Regions from separate parts of the Rhizobium sp. PAMB 3182 genome, predicted to be linked through region 2. Evidence: predicted binding sites of a transcription regulator. Region 2 holds the regulator's gene; the other holds the start of a gene.
What was found. The regulator LexA, encoded in region 2, represses DNA repair genes until DNA is damaged. The targets are predictions, from matches to a motif close to TGTTCNNNNTGTGTTCNG.

Region 1 (3,222 bases), 2.0 Mb from region 2:
CGCGGATGCAGAATGTGATCGCCGGACGAAAGCCGTGCCACGGGTTCGCCCCGCCAGCGGACGTAACCATCCGAACCGATGACGAGGTCGCTGTTGCCGGACGCGTAGAGACGCGCGGCGCGCGCTTCGTATTCCAGCGACAACGCCTTCTGGGCCGCAGCCTCAACCGCCTTCTGGTCAGGCCCGTTCCCCCCGGTGACCGGCGAAAACCGGAAACCGGCCAACTGGCCGACGTGATGTCCTTCGACGAAGACATCGCCATTCACACTGATTTCTGCTTCCAGCATCGCATTCTCTCTAAGCCGCTTCATGAGCACAGAAGTCCTGCGATCAACAAAGCGTTTCGTCAACCTCTCATGTAACGCGTCGGACAGCCGGTCCTCGATTTCACGCGTCTTTTCTTGCCAGTGTGTCGGATCGGTTAGCCACCCTGGGCGATTGGACACATAAGTCCAAGTTCGAATTTGCGCAATGCGCGCCGACAAAGTATCGATTTCCCCGTCCGTCCGGTCCGACCGCCTGACCTGTTCTGCCATGAAAGTCTCGTTGACCACACCATGGCGAACGAGATCCGAATAGAGCGTCGAAATCAGGTCGGCGTGTTGTGCGTGGGTGATGCGGCGATAATCGGGCAGCGCACAGGCTTCCCAAAGCTTCTCGACCCGCTCCGGCGTGGTGGCGAGATCGATGATCTCGGGATAGCGCGCCAGCAGTTCGAGCGCTTCGTGGTCGATTGCCGGCAGCGCCTTGGTCAGGCCCGGCACCTGTGGCGGCGTTTCCAGGCTGCGGCGCAGGGCGTTGAGCGAAGAATAATCGAGCGCCTTGGTCCGCCACTGCAGCACCTTGACCGGATCGAATTCGTGATTCTGCAGGCGCTCGACCAGTTCCTCGTCGAATGGTTCGGCGCGGCCCGTAACCCCGAATGTGCCGTCGCGGACGTGGCGGCCGGCGCGGCCGGCAATCTGGCCGAGTTCGCCCGGATTGAGATTGCGGTACTGGAACCCGTCGAACTTGCGGTCCTGGGCAAAGGCGACGTGATCGACGTCGAGGTTCAGCCCCATGCCGATCGCATCGGTGGCCACCAGATATTCGACGTCACCTGCCTGATAGAGGCCAACCTGGGCGTTTCGGGTTCGCGGAGACAACGCGCCGAGCACCACTGCCGCGCCGCCGCGCTGGCGGCGGATGAGTTCGGCGATCGCATAGACCTCTTCCGCCGAGAAGGCGACGATCGCGCTTCGCTGCGGCAGGCGCGTGATCTTCTTCTGGCCGGCATAAAAGAGCTGCGACATGCGCGGCCGGTCCACAAGCGTAATGCCGGGAAGCATCTGTCGCAGGATCGGCCGCATCGTGTCGGCGCCGAGCAGAAGCGTCTCCTCACGGCCTCTCAGATGCAGGATGCGGTCGGTGAAGATGTGCCCACGCTCCAGGTCGCCGGCCAGCTGCACCTCGTCGATCGCCACGAATGCGGCATTGGTTTCCCGCGGCATCGCCTCGACCGTGCAGACGGAATAGCGCGCACCGGGCGGCGAGATCTTTTCCTCTCCCGTCACCAGCGCGACATTGGCGGCCCCGGCGCGCTCAACCAGCCTGTTGTAGACTTCGCGCGCGAGCAGGCGCAGCGGCAGGCCGATGACCCCCGTACCGTAGGCCAGCATTCGCTCGATGGCATAGTGGGTCTTGCCGGTATTGGTCGGACCGAGCATGGCGGTGACACCGCGGCCGCTCAGGATCATGGGTTGGATCGTCACTATCACACCACGCAAAAACGAGAGGGTGACCGCCCCCGGCGAGGAAGGCTGGAACACCGCCAGACACATGGCGACTAAGGGCGGGCAAGGCAAGCCCCAACTTCGAGGGTGACCGAAATTCGAGAGTCAAACCAAACGGTTAAGATTCGGAACAGCAAAGGAACGAATCAGCGACGAATCGCTGACTCGCACGGATTCAGGCTTTGTTCACCGCTACATCTTCCACCCGAACGACGCCGTGACACCAGATAGTGAATCAGGAATTCCTTGCAGACGCAAGATGGACGGTCCGGCGTTAATAGATCCTACCGGTTTGCTAATGTCGGCCGACGGCGCCCCCCCTTCGGAAAGAACCGGCCAAGGCAGCGAAAAACAACCTCCCGATTAACCTTCGGTCCAAAGCTGGAACGAATCAGCGACGAATCGCTGACATCAATGTCTTCCCGATCTGTTCACCGCTAAATATGGTGTATTTACAATATTTTAACCATAATTTTGGAACACATGAAGCATTGCGGGACAGCATTGCAGCGCCTGTTGTTAACCTTTGGGCCCCACTTCAGGCGTTCAGCCCGGAGGCACGCGCCTCTGCCATGAAGGACCGGCTGATTGGAAGATGATCACCGGCCACCGTCTCGACCATCACCTTGCCGCCGCTGCGATAGACATGCTTCACGCCGTCAAGTGCAATCCAATGCGAGCGGTGGATCTGCAGACCCTTTTCCGGGGGGCATTCGGCCACCGCATCCCGCAGACGCATTAGCAGCAATTCCCGCCCTTTCAGCGTCGTCACCTCGACATAGTGATCACTGACGGAGATCGAAACGAGCCGCCCGCGTTTGGTCAGCGGCAGGCGGCGCAGGATGGCCGGCAGACCGTCCTCCGCACCCGTATCGATGCCAACCGGCGCCTCAGCCGCCGACCGGCTGTAGAGCGCGAACAATCCGGCGACCAGAACGCTGATGAAGACGCTGTAGGCGGCAAGCTCCACGATCTGTGCCGGCGCAAGCATTTGCCATCCGAAGGCGGCAACATTGATAGCTGTGACCGCTATGGCCGCTGGAATGCCGGCGCTGACCCCGACCGTCATGAACCGCCAGGGCTGCCGCCATCCGCGCTCCAGCACGACATAATTCCACCATGTGCCGACAAAGTTTCCGGCGACGAATGTGGCAACAACCAGGGCGCTCCAGTAAAGGCTGCGCTGCGGCAGGGAAAGCGTCGTCATCGTCTGGAAAGGACCGGAAACGACCAGCAACACCGCGACCAGCGCCAGTGCGCCCCAGGTTCGCCAGCTCGAAAATTCGTCCTGCATCTCACGAAGCGCGAGCTGCAGCGGCGTGCCGCCCACGTAGCCCTCACGCATTATACGAACCCGTCATTGCCCTCATTCTCCGGCGGCGACATGCCAGACCTCCGTTCGCCGCACCTTTCATCCTGAGTAATGGAGCACATGACATCATGCAAATGC
Region 2 (3,222 bases):
GGCGATCCTGACGAAGGGCATTCCGGCGCTGGCGCCACCGGCCTGCGTCTTCGGCCTGATCGTCCTCTTTCCCTCGTGCCGCGTTCATTTTCGCCGGCTGATCGCCCCGCTGCCGATTCTCTTCTCCATGGCTCTTGCCGGCTGGTGGTTCGTCTACCAGGTGCTGCGGTCGAGCTCGGCGCTCGACAACCAGTTCGTCGGCGATCAGGTGCGCACCAAGCTGGAATTCTCGGTGTTCGCGGTGTTCGATTCCGTCGGTCTCAGCGTTGCCGGCCTGCTGGCGCCTGTGATCGGCTGGCTTTTCGTGATTGCGGCGACCGCGATCGCCACGCGCAAAGTACCGGGCTTCCGGCAGCTCGGCGCATCGGCGCTGCTGCTCGCGGGCTGGATCGCGCTCAACATCGCCATGTTCGCGCCAGCCTTCAAGCCGGATCACCGCTACATCATTCCGTCGCTTCCCGCTCTGTCGATCCTGATGGCGGTCGGCCTCGCCTCCTTCGATCGCGAGACGACATCACGCTATCTAAGCCTGTTTCTCAAATTCTCGGCGATCGGCCTGGCCCTCACCTTCGCCATCCTCTACGGCGTCTCGGCGCAGCTGCTGAGTGCCAAGGTAACGGTTGCGATCGTGGTTGCCATTGCCCTCGGCCTGCTTCTCGTCTGGCGCATCGCCAATCGCCAGGCCTTCCGGCCCAAGGTTCTGGCGCTCTCCGCCCTGCCTATGGCGATCCTGCTTGCCATCTATCCCGTCGTCGCCGCCTTCGGCATGCCCGACCTTGGAAAGCCGATCGCCGACAAGGTCGCCCAACTCGACCTGCCCGCCGACGACATCGTCTTCCTGGGGTCTGACATCGTCGCCTCCGAGGCACGGTTGCACAGCGGCGTCGAACGACCTTTCCTGCAGCGACGAAAGCTTGCGGACGTCGAAGCCGGCGATCGCTTCAAGGCCGTCATCACGCTGGAGAAGACGGAAGCCGACCGGCTCGCCGCCGACGGGTACGACGTGACGGCGGTCAGTGGCGGCTGGCGTTCGATCGATCCGGCCGTCCTCATGAAGGCCGTTCTCTCCGGCACGCTCGCCGAGGCACGCGCAGCGGAAGCCGAGCGCGCCTACATCGCAGTCGATCCGGCTCGCTAACGCTCATAGCCGACCCGCAGCAGGAAAAATCGGCAGTTCCTGCGACACCGGCCCCCGCTTTCACGATATTTTAGGCACTTGCGGAACACAGTGGGAACATATAGTGTCCGTTCTGTATTTGTTTCATGATTCTGGAAGGTGCCGATTCATGCTGACGCGAAAGCAACAGGAACTGCTTCTCTTCATTCACGAGCGGATGAAGGAATCCGGCGTTCCGCCATCCTTTGACGAGATGAAGGATGCACTCAATCTCGCGTCCAAGTCCGGCATTCACCGGCTGATCACGGCGCTCGAGGAGCGCGGCTTCATCCGCCGCCTGCCGAACCGGGCGCGCGCGCTGGAGGTCATCAAGCTTCCCGAAGCCTATTCGCCGAGCCTGCAGCCACGGCGCGGCTTTTCGCCAAGCGTCATCGAAGGCAGCCTCGGCAAGCCGAAGCTCGCCCCGGCGCCCAAGGCACCGGAACCTGCGAACGACACCGTCAGCGTCCCGGTCATGGGCCGCATCGCCGCCGGTGTGCCGATCTCCGCCATCCAGAACAACACGCACAGCCTGTCCGTGCCGATGGAAATGCTGGGCTCCGGCGAACACTATGCGCTGGAGGTCAAGGGCGACTCGATGATCGAGGCCGGCATCCTCGATGGCGATACCGTCATCATCAAGAATGTCAGCAGCGCCAATCCGGGCGAGATCGTCGTGGCCTTGGTCGACGACGAGGAAGCAACGCTCAAGCGCTTCCGCCGCAAGGGTGCGTCGATTGCACTCGAAGCCGCCAACCCGGCCTATGAGACGCGTATCTTCGCCTCCGATCGGGTGAAGGTCCAAGGCAAGCTCGTCGGCCTCATCCGCCGCTATCACTGACCGGTGACACGCCTGGCTGCGTCCGTATCACGCGGATGCGGAACAAGCGGCCATGTGGCTGTTTCCTGCGTGGCCAGGAAGCTATTTGCCCGCCAGTCATAATATCGATGCCGGGTCCAGGGGCGGTCGATTGCGCCGACTGCCGTCCTGGCCTCAAAGCCGATGCCATCCAACGCCGCATGGAGTTCGATCGATCCGGTTCTTCGCAGACGTTCCGCCGTAAGCAATGTCGCGCCCGAGCGGCACGTGTCGTAGCCGAGCCGGAACGGCACGATGACCACATCGGCGATGTCGCAGGCGGGTCCGGCATAGGCGGGTTTTTCCACCGTCACCACCCGCAATGCGGTTCCGCCCGACGCCGTAACCTGACCGGCGCACCAGGCGGCCTTCCTGCAGTGGAAGGGGGATATCTCTCCATTCAGGGCCGTCTCCATGGCCAATCGCTCCGCATTCAAGACGGAGGCCGGCAGCCGTGGCGGTTCTCCTCCTTCTCCTCCTCCTGTCCGGTCAGGCGGGACCGGATCCCCATCCGCCATGTCCGGCCCCTCACCCTTCGGCATGGCGAGCGCCCGCTGCCATTGTTCGAAGATGAAAGATGGCGGACGACTGCGGTTGGTCTCGAGCCGTCCATCGGCAATGCGGGCCACCAGCCTGCCGTCCTCGCTGATAATCAGCGCAGGAGACGAGTTTGTCGGTCCGTACGCGATCAGCGCAACCGCCGCGGCCATCAGCGGCAGGCCAAGATATCTGAGACGACTGCGCAACAGGACCAGGAGCAGAAAGCCGGCGACTGAGAGTTCGAAGGCGTAGGGAGGCAGGCGTCCGGATGACACGCCGCTGTCCCAGCCGGTGACATCTCGGGCCACCGCGATGACGATGTCCAACCCAACCCCCATGAGGCGTAGCGGCCAATGCTCGAGCCCAAACGGCATGGCGAGGACGGAGACCAAGCCGGCCGGCATGACCACGAAGGTGACGACCGGCATGGCGATGAGATTGGCGGCAAAGCCATAGGGTGCGAGGCGGTAGAAATGCTCCAGCGCGAAGACCGCCGTTGCCGTCCCGCCGATCGCCGATGTGAGCGCCAGCGCCGAAGCAAACCCGCCGGCTTTCGCGGCAAGGGCGATGATACCGGACCGGCGACGCGGAGCGCTCCGGTCCACCGAGCGCATCCGCCACCATCTGTATCCCGCCACAAGCGCCACCGTCGCGGCAAATGACATCT

Region 1: a site for LexA is predicted at 1,899-1,916, ahead of ACU5AZ_RS11185 (helicase-related protein). Genes of this name have one in related genera too.

The regions. Positions count from the first base shown of each region.
Region 1 is NZ_CM128607.1:2,296,383-2,299,604, reverse strand. Features, by position in the region: gene ACU5AZ_RS11185 (helicase-related protein) at 1-1,757, opposite strand, end outside; gene ACU5AZ_RS11180 (LytTR family DNA-binding domain-containing protein) at 2,311-3,117, opposite strand; gene ACU5AZ_RS11175 (DUF6622 family protein) at 3,213-3,222, shown strand, end outside.
Region 2 is NZ_CM128607.1:250,760-253,981, forward strand. Features, by position in the region: gene ACU5AZ_RS01355 (ArnT family glycosyltransferase) at 1-1,138, shown strand, start outside; gene lexA (transcriptional repressor LexA) at 1,287-1,997, shown strand; gene ACU5AZ_RS01365 (ComEC/Rec2 family competence protein) at 1,991-3,222, opposite strand, start outside.